Nisaea sediminum: one gene and its partner. The protein of the gene in region 2 interacts with the protein of the main gene of each other region in a pairwise test. Links are inferred from orthologs where the notes say so. Each region holds a gene or a part of one and is shown on either strand. Other genes may lie near its edges. The genes, in order: leuS and ligA.

What was found.
Region 1: the proteins of ligA (region 2) and leuS interact in binary tests that used the Escherichia coli proteins (3 or more experiments, as listed by UniProt). The link is inferred for Nisaea sediminum from one-to-one orthologs.

What each region holds. Positions count from the first base shown.
Region 1 is NZ_JACZCQ010000006.1:653,628-663,330, forward strand. The notes cover bases 4,543-7,667. They hold leuS (leucine--tRNA ligase), read right to left. Parts: upstream 7,324-7,667; coding sequence 4,762-7,323; downstream 4,543-4,761. Other genes in these bases: lptE (LPS assembly lipoprotein LptE), read right to left, coding at 4,543-4,769; IG122_RS15175 (DUF3576 domain-containing protein), read right to left, coding at 7,418-7,667. Outside these bases: tRNA uridine-5-carboxymethylaminomethyl(34) synthesis enzyme MnmG, read left to right, coding at 1-678; 16S rRNA (guanine(527)-N(7))-methyltransferase RsmG, read left to right, coding at 675-1,301; IG122_RS15150 (ParA family protein), read left to right, coding at 1,273-2,100; IG122_RS15155 (ParB/RepB/Spo0J family partition protein), read left to right, coding at 2,103-3,167; holA (DNA polymerase III subunit delta), read right to left, coding at 3,192-4,235; more of lptE, read right to left, coding at 4,248-4,542; more of IG122_RS15175, read right to left, coding at 7,668-7,951; IG122_RS15180 (porin), read left to right, coding at 8,289-9,392; IG122_RS15185 (JmjC domain-containing protein), read left to right, coding at 9,546-9,703.
Region 2 is NZ_JACZCQ010000004.1:81,341-90,837, reverse strand. Bases 2,160-5,078 are described here. They hold ligA (NAD-dependent DNA ligase LigA), read right to left. Parts: upstream 4,704-5,078; coding sequence 2,616-4,703; downstream 2,160-2,615. Other genes in these bases: recN (DNA repair protein RecN), read right to left, coding at 4,715-5,078; IG122_RS09480 (2'-5' RNA ligase family protein), read left to right, coding at 2,160-2,594. In the rest of the region: IG122_RS09500 (enoyl-CoA hydratase/isomerase family protein), read left to right, coding at 1-213; IG122_RS09495 (DHCW motif cupin fold protein), read left to right, coding at 281-613; IG122_RS09490 (MarR family winged helix-turn-helix transcriptional regulator), read left to right, coding at 795-1,208; IG122_RS09485 (DUF2000 family protein), read left to right, coding at 1,231-1,638; more of IG122_RS09480, read left to right, coding at 2,049-2,159; more of recN, read right to left, coding at 5,079-6,379; IG122_RS09465 (outer membrane protein assembly factor BamD), read right to left, coding at 6,386-7,219; lpxC (UDP-3-O-acyl-N-acetylglucosamine deacetylase), read right to left, coding at 7,341-8,255; cell division protein FtsZ, read right to left, coding at 8,436-9,497. UniProt on the Escherichia coli protein: DNA ligase that catalyzes the formation of phosphodiester linkages between 5'-phosphoryl and 3'-hydroxyl groups in double-stranded DNA using NAD as a coenzyme and as the energy source for the reaction.

The DNA of each region.
Region 1 (9,703 bases), on a different replicon or contig from region 2:
GAGCGGTTCGTCCTCGACAGGGCGGATGCCTATATCGGCGTACTGATCGACGACCTGGTGACCAAGGGCGTCAGCGAGCCCTACCGCATGCTGACCTCGCGGGCCGAGTACCGGCTCCGGCTGCGCGCCGACAATGCAGATCAGCGTCTGACGGCGAAGGGCATGGAGATCGGCTGCGTCGGCGATGGGCGCGCGACGCGTTTCATGGAGAAGCTTGCAGCGGTCGAGGAGGGGCGGGCGCTGGCCCGCACGCTCGGCGGAACGCCGAACGCGCTGCAGAAAGCCGGGATCAAGGTCAATCAGGACGGCGTCTGGCGCAGTGCCTTCGACATTCTCGGCTACCGGACCGTGAGCTGGGACAATCTGGTGGCGCTCTGGCCGGAGCTTGGCGCGCTGGAGCCCGCCGTGGCCGAGCAGGTGCAGATCGACGCGCAATATGCCGGCTATATCGAGCGCCAGGAAAGCGATGTCGCGGCCTACCGGCGGGACGAGGCGCTGGAGATCCCGGAGACGCTGGACTATGCCGCGATCTCCGGGCTTTCGAACGAGGTGCGGGAGAAGCTGATCAAGGTTGCGCCCCGCACCATCGGCCAGGCGGCCCGGATCGACGGCGTGACGCCGGCGGCCGTAATTCTGCTGCTGCGCCACGTGCGCCGGATCGGCAGGGACGCAGCGTGAGTCCTGAGGAGTTCGCTGGCCGGACGGGCGTTTCACGTGAAACGCTCGAACGCCTGAAAATCTACGCTGGGATGGTGGAGCGCTATCAGCGTGCCATCAATCTCGTCTCCAAGAGCACGTTGCCGGACATCTGGCTCCGTCATTTCCTCGATTCGGCTCAGATATTCCCCGAACTTCCGCCGGCTCACCGGCGCCTGCTCGATATCGGCAGCGGTGCCGGCTTCCCTGGGCTCGTTCTGGCGATCATGGGCGCGCATGATGTGCATCTATGCGAGTCGGATCAGCGCAAGGCGGTTTTCCTGCGCGAATCAGCTCGCGCCTGCGGCGCCGAAGTGACGGTTCACGCTAGTAGGGTAGAATCGGTCAGCCCACTAGATGTTGATATTGTGACCGCAAGAGCGCTCGCGTCTGTCGATGTATTACTTGACTACTCCAAGCCGCATCTAAGGGATGACGGCATTTGCCTCTTTCTAAAGGGTAGGGCGGTCGAGAAGGAATTGACTACCGCACGGGAAAGGTGGAATATGGCGGAAACCCTCACCCCGAGCTGGTCGGACCCCGAGGGATGTCTCTTGTGCTTGGAGGGCATATCGTATGTCGAAAGCCATGATGCTGAGGGGTGATGCCGCCGTAGCGCCCCGGATTCTCGCCGTCGTGAACCAGAAGGGCGGGGTCGGCAAGACCACAACCACCATCAATCTCGCCACCGCGCTCGCCGCCTGCCAGAAAAAGGTGTTGGTCATCGATCTCGATCCGCAGGGCAATGCGAGCACCGGGCTCGGTGTGCCGCGGAAGAACCGGGACGAGGATTCCTATTCGGTGCTGATCGGCGCCTCGGCCATCGCCGACGCGACCCTCGAGACGGAAGTGCCCCGGCTCTGCATCGTGCCGTCCTCGCAGGACCTCTCCGGCGCGGAGATCGAGCTGGTGACGATCGAGGACCGGGAGTTCAGGCTGCGCGAGGCGCTGGTCCGGCATATGGCTCCGGGGACCAACACCTATGACTATATCCTGATCGACTGTCCGCCGTCGCTCGGCCTGCTGACACTCAACGCGCTGGTCGCGGCGGACGCGGTGCTTGTGCCGCTGCAGTGCGAGTTCTACGCACTGGAGGGTCTCAGCCAGCTGATGCGGACGGTGGAGCGCGTGCGCACCGCCTTCAATCCGGACCTGGAGATCCAGGGCGTGGTGCTGACCATGTTCGACCGCCGCAACAATCTCTCCATCGCGGTGGCCGAGGACGTGCGGGAGCATTTCGGCGACAAGGTCTACCGCACCGTGATCCCGCGCAACGTCCGGGTCTCCGAGGCGCCCTCGCACGGGCTGCCGGTCATCGTCTATGATATGCGCTGCTCGGGCTCGCAGGCCTATATCCATCTGGCCAGCGAAGTCATGAAGCGCGAAAGGAGCATCGCCGCGTGAGCATGGAAAACGGCAGCGCCAGCGCCAAGAACCGGCGGCTCGGCCGCGGGCTCGCCTCGCTCCTCGGTGAGGGCGAGACGGATGGCGGCTCCGTCGACCGGCTGCAGCAGAGCAGGTCGGTTCCGATCGAGAAGGTGCATCCGGGCCGCTTCCAGCCGCGCCGGATCTTCGACGAGGAGGAACTGGACGCGCTGGCGGACAGCATCCGCGAGAAGGGCGTCATCCAGCCGATCCTGCTGCGCCGCGATCCGGACCAGTCCGGCACGTTCGAGATCATCGCCGGCGAGCGCCGTTGGCGCGCGGCCCAGCGCGCCCAGCTGCACGAGATCCCGGCGCATATACGTGAGTTCGACGATCGCGAAGCGCTCGAGATCGCGATCATCGAGAACGTCCAGCGCGAGGACCTCAATCCGCTCGAAGAAGCCGAGGGCTATCACCGTCTGGTCGAGGAGCATGGACACTCCCAGCAGGACGTTGCGCGGGCGGTCGGCAAGAGCCGCAGCCATGTTGCCAACACCATGCGCCTGCTGGCGCTACCGACGGAAGTACGCGGTTATCTCGATGCCGGCGAGATCAGCGCCGGCCATGCCCGCGCGCTGCTGACGGCGGAGAATCCGGCGGCGCTGGCGGCCGAGGTAGTGCGCCGGAAGCTCAATGTCCGCGAGACAGAACGCCTCGTTCAGAAGGAAAAGCAGCCGTCCGGTCAGACCGCGCCGAAGCAGGCTCGCCGGAAGGCTTCGGTCGAGAAGGATGCCGACACCAGGGCGCTGGAGCAGGATCTGTCCCAGAAGCTCGGCATGCATGTGGAGATCGCGACAGGCGTCGACGGCCAGTCGGGCGCGCTGATGATCCAGTACGAGAGCTTGGAGCAGCTCGACGCGCTGCTCGCGATCATGTCGGCGCCGCGTACGGTGAGTGCCGACTTCGGTTCGCCTGCGATGAGCGGCTTTCTCGGGGACGTGCCCGACTACGATCAGGAGACGGCGGAAGAGATCGCGAAGGCCGACGGCAACTCGATCGATTTCAGCGAGCTGATCGAAGACGGCGAGACGACCCCGTCATCCTGATTTTCCTGGCGAGAACCGCGACGGTTACCGGCCGGGTGCCCGGGCCCGGCTACGCGCCGCGCTGTAGGCGAGGCCGAGCAGGGTCTGTCCGGCGACGGCAAGATCCGGCGTGCCGGTCGACTTGCACTGGGTCTCGGCTTCCGCGAGGCGGGTGAGGGCAAGACGCAGGCGCTGGATCGGCCAGGCCCTGAGCTGCGCCATGAAGGCCGGTTTCACCGCGAAAAAGAGAGGCGGCCGCAGTTTCTGCACCGCCTGATCGGCGCTGTCCCCGTCCGCCATATGCGCCGCCGCCCGATGCAGCCGCTGAAAGTGCCTCAGCACCGCACGAAGGACAGCGATCGCGTTCAATCCGTCGGCATAGCCGCGCTGCAACATGCGATCCGCTGTGGCCACATCGCCGCTCGCGACCGCAAGGGCGATCTGGTCCAGGGCGAGGGCGCTGCTGTCGCCGACGAGCTGCTGGGCGTCCTCCAGGCTCGCCTCGCCTCCCTTGCCGACATAGAGCGCCAGCTTCTCGATCTCGGAGCGGGTTACCCGCCGATCGCCGCCGAGATGCGCGATCATGTACGCGAGGGCGTCCGGTGTGGCGCGCACCTCGAAGCTCGCGAGGGTCTCCCGTATGACTGCGTCGAGGCCGGCGCCGCTGTCGAGATAGCAGGGGATGGCCGCTGCATGTTTCTCGGTCTCGAAGAGCTTGCGCAGTTTCGAACGCGCCTCGAGCGCTCCCGCCTCGATGATCACGAGGCTGTCGCCGGTCTCGGTGCCCAGCGCGAGTTCGGCCGAGGCGGTCACCGTATCGGTCGCGCCACGGAGCCTTACCAGCCGCCGCCCGCCGGTCAGCGAGATCGCGGCGGCCTCGTCCGCGATGCGGCTCGGCTCGTCTTTCAGGCTTTCCGGCACGAGGTCGGCGACCTGGAACGGGTCGGCGAGATTCTCGACGACGGTCTTGGCGATCTGGTCGGAGATTTCACGAACCTGGCCGCCGTCCGGCCCGTATATCAGGATGGCCCGGACATGCTCCGGCGGGCGGCGGATGAAACCAGCAATCTCGTTCGATTTCAGCTTCATCGCCGGTCTCCGTCAGGAGCCGCGGATACGATTGAAGTAGAGGCCGAGACGCAGCCGGATGTCCTCGCTGATCTCGTCGGCGGCACGGCGGCGTGCGTCTTTCTCGGCGGACAGCGTGGCGAAATCCGAATCCACCCGGTTGAAGGTCGTCGTGGACTCGGACTGTCCGCGGTGCACCGGCTGTCCGGTCTCCAGATCGACCAGGATGAAGGTGGCGGCGAACCGTACCTTCGCGAAGGTCGACGTCGAGTCCTTCAGGATCACCAAGTTGGATCGGGTCTCACTGAGGCCGACATCGAGCCGGTAGCGGGCCCGGCCCGGTGTCCCCCGCGGGGTCAACTTGTCGAGCAGGCTGTTGCGCAGGAGCTGACCGGCCCGGTCCGAGATCGGCGATATCGCAATGGAGGCGAGATCCTCGGTGACGGCACTCTGCCGCCCGGTATCGCCGGACCGTTTCCCATAGACCGGCTGGAACCCGCAGGCGCCGAGGGCGAGGAGAAGAACCAGGACGGAGGCGGTGAGCGCTCTAGGCAACGATGTTCACAATCTTGTTCGGTACGACGATCACGCGGCGCGGTGCCTTGCCTTCGAGGATCTTCTGCACGTTCTCGAGTGCCAGTGCGGCCTCCTCGACGCCGGCTTTGTCCGCATCGCGTGCGGCGTCTATTGTCCCGCGCAACTTTCCGTTGACCTGTACGGCGATGGTAAGCGTGTCGTCGCGTACCAAATCCTCGCTAAAGACGGGCCAGGGCTCGCTTGTGAGCAGGCTTTCGCCGCCCAGTTCGACCCAGAGCTCCTCGGCGATGTGCGGAACCATCGGTTCGATGAGCCGGACGAGGGTCTCGTAGCCGAAACGGCGGGCCCAGGCGGAACCTTCGTCGTCACCGTCGAGATCCGCCAGCGTGTTGCTGAGTTCACGCACCTGGGCGACGGCTGTGTTGAAACGGAACCGTTCGATCGCCTCGCCGATGCCCTTGATCGCCTTGTGCACGGCCTTCTCGGCCGCTTCCGCCTTGCCGGAAAGTTCGGACGGACGCGCGGCGCCGCGCGGCGCGAAGGGTTTCGCCGGCTCGGTGATCAGGCGCCAGAGACGGCTGAGATAGCGCCAGGATCCCTCGACCCCGGACTCGGTCCATTCGAGATCGCGCTCCGGCGGCGAGTCCGACAGCATGAAGAGCCGGGCCGTATCGGCGCCGTAGCTGCCGATGATGTTCTCCGGATCGACCACATTGCGCTTCGACTTGCTCATCTTCTCGATGCGGCCGGCCTTGACGGGCGTTCCGTCGGCCGCCTTGACGAAGCCGGAGCCTTCCTTCTTCACCTCGGTCGGAAACAGCCAGGCGCCTTTTTCATCCTTGTAGGTCTCGTGACAGACCATGCCCTGGGTCATCAGGCCGGCGAAGGGCTCGTCCAGATTGAGGTAGCCGCACTTCTTCAGCGCGCGGGTGAAGAAGCGGGAATAGAGCAGATGCAGGACCGCGTGCTCGATGCCGCCGATATACTGGTCGACCGGCAGCCAGTACTCCGCCGCGTCCCTGGAGAAAGCATTCTCCGCCTGGGCGTCGGCGAAGCGCGCGAAGTACCAGGAGGATTCGAAGAAAGTGTCGAAGGTGTCGGTCTCGCGCTCGGCCTTGCCGCCGCAGCTCGGGCAGGTGACGTGTTTCCAGGTCGGATGGCGGTCGAGCGGGTTGCCTGCGCCTTCGAACTCGACGTCTTCCGGCAGTTCGACCGGGAGATCCGCTTCCGGAACCGGAACCTCGCCGCAATCCGGGCAGTGAATGAAAGGAACCGGACAGCCCCAGTAGCGTTGACGGGAAACGCCCCAGTCGCGGAGACGGTAGGTCGTCGTCTTCTCACCGCAACCCATCGCCTGCAGACGCTCGGCCACTTTCGATTTCGCTTCGTCGACCGAGAGCCCGTTGAGGAAGTCCGAATTGTAGATCTTGCCCGGACCGACATAGGCTTCGGTCCCGACCTCGAAACTCGCGGCATCGGCATCGGGCGGAAGCACAACCGGCGTCACCGGCAAATCGTACTTGCGGGCGAAGTCGAGGTCGCGCTGATCGTGCGCCGGGCAGCCGAAGATCGCGCCGGTGCCGTACTCCATCAGCACGAAGTTGGCGACATAGACCGGCAGTTCCCAGCTCTCGTCGAGCGGATGCACGACCTTGAGCCCGGTATCGAAGCCTTTCTTCTCTGCCGTCTCGATCTCGGTCTCGCTGGTGCCCATGCGGTTGCACTCGGCGATGAAGTCTTTCAGGGCCGGGTTGCTCTCCGCCACTTGCGCCGCGATCGGGTGGTTCGCCGCGATGGCGCAGAAGGATGCGCCGTAGAGCGTATCGGGACGCGTGGTGAAGACCTCGAGCTTTTCTTGGCTGTCCTTCAGCTTGAAGAAGACCCGTGCACCGTCCGACTTACCGATCCAGTTATGCTGCATCAGGGTGACCCGGTCGGGCCAGCGGTCGAGACCATCGAGCGCTTCCAGCAGCTCGTCGGCATATTCCGTGATCTTCAGGAACCATTGCGAGAGCAGGCGCTTCTCGACCGGCGCGCCGGAGCGCCAGCCCATGCCGTCGATCACCTGCTCGTTGGCGAGCACCGTGTTCTCGACCGGGTCCCAGTTGACCCAGCTCTCCTTCTTGTAGGCGAGGCCCGCCTTGTAGAAGTCGAGAAACATCTTTTGCTCATGACGGTAATAGGACGGATCGCAGGTCGCGATCTCCCGCCGCCAGTCGTAGGAGAGGCCCATGCTTTTGAGCTGCTCGCGCATGGAGGCGATGTTCTCATGCGTCCATTTCGCCGGATGCACGCCGCGCTCGAATGCCGCGTTCTCCGCCGGCAGACCGAAGGCGTCCCAGCCCATCGGGTGCAGGACGTTGAAGCCCCTTGCCTTCTTGTAGCGTGCTACGAGATCGCCGAGCGTATAGTTCCGCACATGCCCCATATGGATGCGGCCCGACGGATAGGGGAACATCTCGAGGACATAGTATTTCGGCTTGTCCGGGTCTTCGCTCACTTCGAAGCAATGCTGTTCTTCCCAGACATGCTGCCACTTTGCTTCGGTTTCGCGGAAATTGTAACGGGACATCTCTCGGCCTTGGTCTTTGGCGCCCCAGGCGCCTGATCGTCTTCAAAACCGGCTCCCTGTGGGCGCCGGGCTGTCTAGGGTCCGCTCTTCTGCGTCAGTTCCCGGTGGAGCCGATACGGAGCTGGCGCGCTCGCGTAAGGATGGCGTCCTCGAGATCCCGATGGAGCTTCTCCTCGGTTCCGATATCCTGCCACTGCCCGTCGCCCGCGAGGCGTTGCTTGAACACCTTTGCACGCACGCCGTCGGAGCGGAGCGCCCGGTCGAGGATGAAGATATTGATCTTGAAGCGCTCGTTCGGGGTATCCGGCGGCGAGTACCAGTCGGTGATGATCACGCCGCCGAACGGATCCGCGGATGCCAGCGGCATGAAGGAAATGGTGTCGAGCGAGGCGCGCCAGAGAAAGCTGTTCACCGCGATGCCCGAACCGAGCGCCCCCTGCTGCTTCTGCGTGTCGGCATCCTCTCCGAAGAGTGTGAAACCGTCCTCGCCGAAGACCTTCGATTCTTTCTCGTAGGTCGGACGCCCGCCCGGCCCGGAGCGCGGATATTCGTATTCGATATCCGCGCCTTCGCATGCCGCCAGGGCGAACACGCCCAGCAACGCCGCGTATTTCAGTCGGCCGCACATTCCCAAAAGCCCCGGAATCCTCAAATCAGTCAAGATTCGCACTCGCGTTTTTCATGTGGTCGAGACGCCTTTTACCGTTTCTGTCGGTTTGGAACAACTTGCCATGTGGAGGCAGCGGCCGAGTTGGCACTAAATCCGATAAATCCCCGATGTGCCATGGGTTTGTGGCATTTTCGCCACATTGAGACAGATTTGCATAAATGTCCGGCCTGTCTTTCTTGACGGTCACTGGGGGACCGAATAGTGATGCTTTGACGTCAGGTTAGGGGGTTAAGCAGTTCATCTGCATTCAACTGACCGCGTTAATTCAACCGACGACTCTCGGGAGTAGGGGAAAATGAAAAAGATTCTTCTCGGAACGACCGCGATTGTTGCCGCTGGCATGATCGCTTCGCCGTCCGCTGACGCTGCTGAAAAGCTCAAAGTGTCGGTCGGCGGTTACATGGAACAGTGGTTCGGCTACGTCTCTCAGGACGAAGGCACTGGCGTCACCAGCGACTTCAGCGGTTTCGACGTCAAGTCCGACTCCGAAATCCACTTCACCGGCATGACCACCCTGGACAACGGCATCTCTGTCGGCATCAACGTCCAGCTGGAAGCCAACCACAACGGCAGCGACCAGATCGACGAATCCTACCTGATCGTCAAAGGCAACTTTGGTGAGATCAACCTGGGTTCCGAGAACTCCGCTCTCTACAAGATGAACTATGCTCCGGACGAGTATGGCATCGGCATCAACTCTGGTGACCAGGGCGACTGGGTGACTCAGCCGTCCACCGTCTCCGGCGGTTCCTTCCGCAGCCCGTTCGGTTCCACCAACGTTGAGCCGAACCGGACCAACGACTCCGAAAAGCTGACCTACTACACGCCGCGTATCGAAGGCTTCCAGCTTGGTGTGTCCTACATTCCGGACACCAACCAGGACGCGAATGCCCAGCCGGACCGCAACGCCAGCTTCTCTGACGGCTATGCGATCGGTGCCAACTTCAAGCGTGACCTCGGCGGCTTCGACCTCGGCGTTTCCGGTGGTTACGGTGCGTTCACCGAAGGTGCGACCGCTGGCCAGGATGACCCGGCTGCTTGGGCCCTCGGCCTGACCGTCGGCTTCGGCGGCTTCTCCGCCGGCGCGTCCTATGCCAAGTCCGAAGGCACCACCGATGCCCTGGACGAAGAAGGCTACAACCTCGGCGTCGCTTATGCCTCTGGCCCGTGGGGCGTCAGCCTCGGCTGGTACCACGGCGAGCGTGAAGGCTCCACCACTGCTGGTGTGACCTCCGGTACTGGCGAACAGAACACCTATGCTCTGTCCGGCAAGTACGCGCTCGGCCCGGGCGTGACCGCTGCGGCCACCCTCGGCCACACCGAGTTCGACACCGACAACACCGGCGCGGAAGGTACCGATGGCACCTACTTCGTCGTCGGCATGAAGCTGTCCTTCTAATCCGGTTTCGGATTACGGACTACGGGAAGGGGCCGCCTTGTGCGGCCCCTTTTCTTTTTTGCGGCATGTATCTGATTTGCCGTCTGGCGCTTTGGAACTTCCCCTGCCCCTGATATACACATCCGAAGCAGATCGGAATGAGGGGGCGAGAGCGTGCAGTTCGAGAATTTCTTCAAGAAAATCACCCGCGACCAGTTCTTGAGCGATTACTGGGACAAGGCCTATTACTTCGAAAAAGGCTCTTTCGATCCGATCGACGCGCTCTTCAGCTGGGAGCAGATGAACGATCTGATCAACCGCTCGAAACTGTG
Region 2 (9,497 bases):
GAGGCGACGAAGCTCGCGCAGAGATTCGCCAAGGGACCGACCCGCGCCTATGGCGGCGTGAAGCGGCTGCTCGCCTCCAGTTTTCAGCAGTCGGTGGAGGCCCAGATGGAGGACGAGACCCGGACCATCGCGGAACTCGCCCAGACCGAGGACGGCCGCGAGGGCCTCGACGCCTTCCTCAACAAACGGAAGCCGAACTTCAAGGGCCGCTGAGCGGTCGGGGCATCACCGGTGCGCCATTCCTTTTCGTGCTTATGGGAATTTGTAGAGACCCGAACCCATGAAACTTCCCGACAATCCTTTTACCGTCGTTGACTGGACCGCGGTCGAGCCGACGGTACATCCGGGCGAAACGGGCGAGGCCCTGTGGCGCACACTCGCTATGGGCGACATCCGTATCCGCCAGGTGGAATACACGCCGGGCTATCTGGCCGATCACTGGTGCGATCGGGGCCATATCCTCTATGTGCTCGAGGGAGAGCTTGAAACCGAGCTGCGTGACGGGCGGCGTTTCGTCCTGACGCCCGGCATGAGCTATCAGGTATCCGATTTCGGGGATCCCGCACACCGTTCATCGACCCGGACCGGGGCCAAGCTTTTCATCGTTGATTAGTCCGGCCGCGGAGTCAGCCCACCTCACAACTCTGTCTATTTTCGAACGGCCGCATCGTGCGGCTGTGTAATACGGATTGGTGCAAGAAACTGAATGTTTTCGTCAGAATATAATTCGTATACAAATTATTTGTATAATAGTTATATGTTTGCAAATGAAATGACGGCACGGTGGAGCGGAGATGGAACGAGTCGAGGAGTGCGTCAGCTTTCTTGTCGGCAAGGCGGCTCAGCGGATCTCCCGCCGGGCAAAGGAACTGCTCGCACAGTTTGACGTGACGCCGCCGCAATATGTGGTGCTGAAGGTGCTCTCCGGCTCCGGAGGCCAGACTGCCAGGGAAGTTGGCGACCGGCTTGCAATCGACGCGGCGACCATCACCGGGATCCTCGACCGCCTCGAGAAAGCCGGTTTGGTCGAGCGCCGGGACGATCCGGCGGACCGCCGGATCTACCGGCTCGAACTCACGGATAGAGCGCGGGCCCTCGCGGAACCGCTCGACGAGGCCATGGACACGCTCAACCGCGAGGCCCGCGACATGCTCGGCCCATCGGCCGGGACGGTTTTCGAAGGCCTCCGCGCGCTCTCCGGGCGTTGAATTTCAAACACGGGAAAGACAGATGTTCGATACCAAGGTGGCGCTGGTCCTCAGGGACGACCTCGTGCTCTGGCAGAAGCTCAATGTGACCGCGTTCCTGACCAGCGGGATTGTCGGCGGGCGCGCGGAGCTGATGGGCGAGGCCTACGAGGACGCTGAAGGCAATCTCTATAACCCGCTCCTGATCCAGCCGGTGATCGTGCTCTCTGCCGACGCCGCGGGCATCAAGAAGATCTATGAGCGTGCGCTCGCTCGCGACGTTCGAATGTCGCTCTATATCGAGGACATGTTCGCGACCGGCCACGACGCCGCGAACCGGGCGACGGTGAAAAAGCATGCTGCCAGCGAGATGCCGGTCGTCGGGCTTGCGATCCGCGACGAAAGGAAGCTGGTCGACAAGGTCACCAAGGGAGCCAGGCTGCAGAGCTGATGCACCGATCCGCCGCGCATAAAAAAACGGACTCCGTTTCCGGAACCCGTTTTTAGGGGAGGGGATTTGTAAGGCTTTCGTTCGGGCTCATCCGGCAACGATGGCGAGAACCAGCGTAAGAACGCCGATCGCGGCCATATGGGATAAACCGACATAGTGGAAACTCGTCATCGCAACCTCCTCGGGGGTTAGAGGCACTGAGCCCGTCGCTCGTTCGCCGTTGCTGACAAACAGATAGGCGATCTACTGCAAACCGAGTAATCGAGAAATCTCAGGGTTGATATGCGTCAATTACATGGCCCGATGCATTCTCGTCCCGTCTGGAGAATGACAAGGCGGTGTTCGGTACCCATCCCAGACCGTTACCCCGGCGTAGGCCGGGGCCCAGGGATGACGAATGGGGAGCAAGAATGAAGAGATGGCCGATACCCGAAGCGCAATCGGCGCTCGTCGTCCTGCTGCCGGAGGCGGAGACGCTCGTGGCGCCGTTCAGGGCCGTTTATGACCCGTCGGCCGCCGCCGGCGTGCCGGCGCATGTGACGGTGCTTTACCCCTTCATGACGCCGGAGCTCATCGACGACGGCATCGTGCGGCGGCTTGCGGCCTGTTTCGGCCAGCACCTGCCGTTTGACTGCAAGCTGTCCGGGATCAGGCAGTTTCCCGGCCTTATTTATCTCGCGCCGGAGCCGGACGCGCGCTTTCGGGCATTGACGGAGAGCGTCCGGGAAGCCTTTCCGGAGTACCAGCCCTATGAAGGCAGGCATCCGGATGTCGTCCCCCATCTGACGGTCGCTTCGGTCTCCGATCCGTCGAGGCGCGAAAGCATCGCGGAGGAACTCGCCATCGCCGCCGGCGGGCTTCTTCCGGTCGGCGCGCATATCCGCGAGATCGCCTTGATGGATAACAGTCAGGGACTCTGGTCGGTCTCCGCGACGATACCGCTCGGCACACCTTGAAGACTCTGATCGCCGTCTCGTCTAGGAGGCCCCGATCATCTCCAACCACTCTTCCTCGGTGAGGATCGCGACCCCGAGTTCCTCGGCCTTGCGCGCCTTGGAGCCCGCATCGGCGCCGACAATCACGTAGTCCGTCTTCTTCGAGACCGATCCCGCGACCTTGGCGCCGAGGGATTCGGCCTTTGCCTTGGCCTCGTTGCGGCTGACCGAGGTGAGGGTGCCGGTGAAGACCACGGTCTTGCCCACGACCGGGCTGTCGTCGGCGACCTGCAGCTCGAAACTGCCGATCTTCAGCTCATTCTCAAGATCGCGCAGGACTTCCCGGTTATGGTCTTCGTGGAAGAAGGCCGTCAGGTCTTCCGCAACCGACGGGCCGATCTGGTCGATATTGATCAGGTTGGCATAGGCTTCCGACTCGGGATCGCTCGATTCCAGCATCGCTGCGGTCAGGGCCTCCAGCGTGCCGTAATTGGCGGCGAGCAGCTTGGCGGTCGCCTGGCCGACCTGGCGAATGCCGAGGGCGTAGATCAGCCGGTCGAGACCGATATTCCGGCGCTCCTCGATGGCGGCGAGCAGGTTGGTCACGGACTTCTCGCCCCACCCCTCGCGCTCCATCAGCACGTCCGCATGGGTCTTCAGGCGGAAGATGTCGCCCGGCTGCTTGATCAGCCCGTCCTCGTAGAAGGCCTCGACCTGCTTGGCGCCTAGTCCCTCGATGTCGAAGGCGTCGCGCGAGACGAAATGCTTCAGCCGCTCGACCGCTTGGGCGGCACAGATCAGGCCGCCGGTGCAGCGTCGGATCGCCTCGCCCTCGGGGCGCACCGCCTCGCTGCCGCAGACCGGGCAATGATCGGGGAAAATGTAGGTTTCGGTGCCTTCCGGGCGGCGCTCCTCGACCACGCGGACGACCTGCGGGATGACGTCGCCGGCGCGCTGGATGACGACCGTATCGCCGACGCGCACATCCTTTCGACGAATCTCGTCCTCGTTATGCAGGGTGGCGTTGGAAACAACGACGCCGCCGACGGTAATCGGCGTCAGCCGCGCGACCGGGGTGAGGGCGCCGGTGCGGCCGACCTGGATCTCGATCTTCTCGAGGATGGTCTCCGCCTGCTCGGCCGGGAACTTGTGGGCGATGGCCCAGCGCGGCGCCCGGCTGACCATGCCGAGCCGGTCCTGCCAGTCCAGCCGGTCGACCTTGTAGACGACGCCGTCGATATCGTAGTCGAGCGTCGGACGGGCGTGGCCGATTTCTTCATAGGCTTTGAGAGCGGTATCGGCACCGTCGCAGAGCCGGGTCATCGGGTTGATGACGAAGCCCCACTGCTCCAGCCGGTCCAGGAACCCGCGCTGGGTGTCCGCCGGCATTTCGGAGACCTCGCCCCAGGAATAGGCGAAGAAGCGCAGCGGGCGGCTGGCGGTGATCGAGGGATCGAGCTGCCGCACCGAACCCGCGGCCGCGTTGCGCGGATTGGCGAAGACCTTCTTTCCGGCCTCTTCCTGCCGCTGATTGAGGGCGGAGAAATCCGCCTTGCTCATGAAGACCTCGCCGCGCACCTCGAAGACGGCGGGCGCACCCTCCGGCAATTCGGCCGGAATGTCGGAAATTGTCTGCAGGTTTCGTGTGATGTCCTCGCCCTCGGTGCCGTCGCCGCGGGTCGCACCGAGAACGAACCTGCCGTTCTCGTAGCGCAGCGAGGCGGAGAGGCCGTCGATCTTCGGTTCGGCGACCAGCGCCACTGGCTCCTCTTCGGCGAGACTGAGGAAGCGGCGGATACGGCCGACGAAGTCCCGCACGTCCTCTTCCGAGAAGGCGTTGGAGAGCGACAGCATCGGCCGCTGGTGGCGGACCTTGGAGAATCCGGCGGCAGGCGCCGCGCCGACCCGCCGGGATGGGCTGTCGGGACGGATCAGATCCGGGAAGAGGGCCTCGATCTCATCGTTGCGGCGGCGCATCGCGTCGTAATCCGCGTCGCTGATTTCGGGCGCATCTTTCTGGTGATAGAGCGCGTCGTGTTTCGCGATCTGTGCCGCGAGCCAGCGCAGCTCGAAATCAGCCTCTGCGCGGGAAAGGGTATCGACCGCCTTCTGGTCTGCCGGCGCTGCCATGGGTCTCGTCCTCAGGCTGGATGGAGTAGACTGTCGGCTGCCGCCCGCGCTTCGTCGGTCACGGTCGCGCCGGAGAGCATGCGGGCCAGCTCCTCGCGGCGCTCGCTTGCGGCGAGCTGGGAGACCGCGGTCTTGACCAGTTCACCGTCTGCCTGCTTGGCGACATGCCAGTGCCGGACGCCGCGCGCCGCGACCTGCGGCGAGTGGGTGACGACCAGAACCTGGGTCTCCGATCCGAGCCGGGCGAGCCGTTCGCCGACCGCCGCCGCGACCGCGCCGCCAACCCCGCTGTCGACCTCGTCGAATATCAGGGTCGAGACCGGGTTGGCCTCGGAGAGCACGACCTTCAGGGCGAGCAGGAAGCGCGAGAGTTCGCCGCCGGACGCAATCCGGGCGAGCGGGCCGAAGGGCGCCCCGGGGTTGGTGGAGACCTGGAAGCTCACGCGCTCGGTGCCGCCGGCGCCCCAGTCGCTCTCGGCGAGCGGCTCCAGCTCCGTCTTCACCCGCGCCTTGTCGAGCTTGAGCGGCGCAAGTTCCTCGGTCAGTGCCTTGTCCAGACGGGTAGCCGAGGTTTCGCGCGCCGCGCTTAGGCTCTTCGCCGCGGCGACATAGGCCTCGCGGGCCTTCTCCTCGGCACGGGCGAGGTCGGCGAGGCCGCCGCCGGCATCGTCCAGCGCGGCGAGGCGGGCGGACAGCGCCCGGTGGATCTCGGGCAGACGGTCGGCTTCGATATCGTGCTTGCGGGCCAGTGCGCGGAGCAGATGCAGCCGGTCGTCAACCTCCTCGAGCCGTCCGCTGTCCGTCTCGACGTCCGAGGCGATCTGGCTGAGCGCGTGTTGGGCCTCCTGCACCTCTGCCGCGGCCCGGTCGAGCCCGTCGATCACGGACTCGAGCCTGTCGCCCGCTCGGTCGCGCACCCGCTCCAGAATCCGCTGTGCCGCCGCGATCGCCTGCTCGGCGCCGTCCTCGCCTTCAAGCGCGCCGGCGGCGCCGTTCATCGCCTCGAGAATCTGTGCCGCGTTCGCCAGCAGCGTTCGGTCCGAGGCGAGGCGGGTCTCCTCGCCCTCCTCGGGCGCGGCGCCGTCGAGTTCCTCGACATTGTGGCGCAGCAATTCCTCGTCGGCGCGCGCCCTTTCCAGCTCCTCGCGCGCCCGGCGATGCGCCGTGCGGGCCTCGCTCCAGGCGCCATGCGTCGCGCGGACGGCGGAGAGCAGGTTGCCATGACCGCCGAACAGATCGAGTGTCTCGCGGTGCGTCGCCGGGTCCATCAGGCCGCGCTGGTCGAACTGGCCCTGGATCTCCACCAGGGTCTCGCCGAGACGCTTCAGGGTGGCGACATTCACCGGTTCGTCATTGGCGAAGGCGCGGCTGCGGCCGTCGGCGGTCAGGATGCGGCGGAGGATCACCGGCCCGTCCGCCTCGATCCCCATCTCCTCGAGGATTTCCGCCGAGCCGTGGCCGTCGGAGACCTCGAAACTTGCCGTGACGACGGCCTGCTTGGCGCCGTTGCGCACCAGGCCGCTGTCCGCCCGCGCGCCGAGGGCGAGGCCGAGCGCGTCGAGCAGGATCGACTTGCCGGCACCGGTCTCGCCGGTCAGCACGGAGAGGCCGGGCCCGAAAGCGAGGTCGAGCCTGTCGATCAGCACCACATCGCGGATCGTGAGGCCGGTCAGCATGTCAGGTCAGAAAACCCAGAGCCCGAGACCGAGGAGGCCGTCGTCCTTGCCGCCGCCACGGCTGCTGCCGGTGGTCACCAGCGCGTAGCTGTCCTCGTACCACTCGCTGCCCGGGTAGTTGTGTCCGAGTACGGCCGCGGTCCGTTGGGCCTGTTCGTGAAGGCCGAGGGCGGTATAGGCCTCGGTCAGGCGATGCAGCGCTTCGGGCACCTGGTCGGTGGTGTCGTAGTCCTCGACCACTTTCTTGAAGCGGTTGATGGCAGCGAGATATTTGCCCTGGCGCAGGTAGAAGCGGCCGATCTCCATCTCCTTGCCGGCAAGGTGGTTCCGGGTGAGATCGATCTTCAGCAGGGCGTCGCGGGAATATTTGCTCTCCGGGAAACGCTGGACGAGTTCGTCGAGTGTCTCCATCGCGTTGCGGGTCAGTTTCTGGTCGCGCCCGACATCGACGATCTGCTCGTAGTAGCTGAGCCCCTTCAGGTAATAGGCATAATCGACATTCTGGTTGCTCGGATTGAGCTGGATGAAGCGGTCGAGCGCGCTGATCGCGTCGTCGTACTTGTTGCTCTGGTAGAGCGAGTAGGCGGCCATCAGCTGGGCCTGGGTGGCCCAGACGGAATAGGGATGCTGGCGCTCCACCTCGTCGAACAGCGGCGCAGCCTTCTTGTAGTCGCCGTCGAGCGCGGTATCGACCGCCTCGTTGTAGAGCTCCTCGACCGGCCGCTCGACATATTCGAGCTTCTCCTCTTTGGAGCTACAGGCGACGAGAGCAAGGGCGCAGGCCAGCAGTGCAAGGCGTTTCAGCCGCAGCGGACCCAGACCTCCATAGGCGAACTTCATCGGATTTCCCCGGACATGTGCCCTTAGAAAATACGGTCCCGGGGCGCTGTAGCCAAGGGGCTAGCTTCCGGCCGACGCGGGTCGGCCCGAACGCTCCGTCCTGTGTGATCGGATAGAGGAATTAAGCGGTCGCGGCAAGCAGCGGATGGTCGTGGTCGGCTGCCGCCATCTCCGGCGTCATCTCGACCAGCTCCCAGGCGCTTTCGTCCGCGAACAGCTCCCGGAGCAGCTTGTTGTTGAACAGATGCCCGGATTTCGAGGCATCGACGCGGCCGAGAATCGGCGCGCCGGCGAGATAGAGGTCGCCGACACAGTCGAGGATCTTGTGGCGCACGAACTCGTCCTTGAAGCGCAGACCGCCCTCGTTGAGGATCCGGTCGCCGTCGACGATCACCACATTGTCCAGATTACCGCCACGGCCGAGACCGGCGGCCCGCAAGCGGTCGATATCCTGCATGAAGCCGAAGGTCCGCGCGCCGCTGATCTTCTCGTTGAAGGTGCCGTTCACCAGTTTCACGTCGAGCTGCTTCTCGGTGATGGCCGCGCTGTCGAACTCGATCTCGAAATTGACGGAGAAATGATCGTCCGGGCTGAGCTCGATATGCCGCTTGTCGTCCGCGGCGGAAACCCGCTTCAGGACCCGGATCGCCTTGCGCGGCGCGGGAAGCTTGCGGATCCCGGCGCATTCGATCAGCAGGACGAAGGGCTCGGAGGAGCCGTCCATGATCGGGACTTCCGGGCCGTCGATTTCGATCAGGGCATTGTCGATGCGGCAGCCGGCGAACGCCGCCATCAGGTGTTCGACGGTGGAGACGCTCACGCCGTCGCCGTTCTGCAGCCGGGTGCACATGGTCGCATCGTGGACCATATCCCAGCGCGCGGGGACCAGCGGATCCTTGCCGGAGACATCGGTGCGCTTGAAGACGATGCCGTGATCGGCATCCGCGGGGTGCAGCGTCATTACGCAGTCGACACCGCCATGCAACCCGACACCCGTGCAGGATATGCTCGTCTTCAAGGTCTGTTGCGAAATCACTTAACGATGCTCCTGCTGCAACCGCAGGATTTGCCTGTGTTTTACGGCAAATTCTGCACGGAATTGCTCTGGATAATGAAAGCCCCAGAAGATGTATCAATATCTTCCGGGGCTCTCAAATCACTCTTTGTAACTGAATATTACGCCGTAAACGTCTGATATAACGGCCTAAAATCCAGGTTAGTTAGCCTGCCTGCGCAGGAAGGCCGGAATGTCCAGAAGGTCGTCGTCCTGACGGGACGGGGCGACCCTTTCCGACTGTTCCAGAGCGCCGAGACGGGCCTGCTTCGGTTCCGCCGCGTTGACGTCCACGAAGCGCTGCGGGCGGGCCTCCTGGGCCGGCTCGGACGGCTTCTTGCTGCCGATCCCGGTCATCCGGGTGAACAGGCTCGGAGTCTTCTCCGCGGCGCTCTCGCGCCCGCCGGCATTGACCATCGCCGCCGCCTGGAAGGGGTCCGGCTCGCCGCTGGCGGCTGTGGTCTCCGGCATCGCCGGCGGCGGGGCGATGAAGCTGTCTCCGGCCTTCGGAGCGGCCGGCTCTTCTTCTGTCTTCATGCTCTTCGCGGCGTCGGCCTTGGTCTGGGCTTCCAGCGCGGCCTCGTCGAGGTCCATCTCGCCGATCACGAGGGTGTTGCCGGCAACATGGACGGTCTCGGTCGTGGCCGAGATCGCCGGGATGTCGGCGGCCGGAGCGGTCGGCATGGCCGTGGCGGAGGCGACCGCAGCAGCCGGCGCCGGGGCCGCTTCCGCGGCGGGCTTCGCGGCCGGGGCGGCCTTCGCCTTGGTCGGGACGACGGTCAGCGGCGGGCGCTTGGCGGCCATGCCCTCGGCGGCGATGCCGGTGGCGACCACGGAGACCCGCATGGTGCCTTCCATCTTCTCGTCGAAGGTCGAGCCGAAGATGATGTTGGCTTCCGGATCGACTTCCTCGCGGATGCGGTTGGCGGCCTCGTCGACCTCGAACAGGGTCATGTCCATGCCGCCGGTGATGTTGATCAGCACGCCGCGGGCACCCTTCATCGTGGTGTCCTCGAGCAGCGGGTTGTTGATCGCGGCCTCGGCGGCGTCGATGGCGCGCTTCTCGCCGCTCGCCTCGCCGGTGCCCATCATCGCCTTGCCCATCTCGCTCATGACCGTACGGATGTCCGCGAAGTCGAGGTTGATCAGGCCCGGCATGATCATCAGGTCGGTGACGCCGCGCACGCCGGAATGCAGCACGTCGTCGGCCATGTTGAAGGCGTC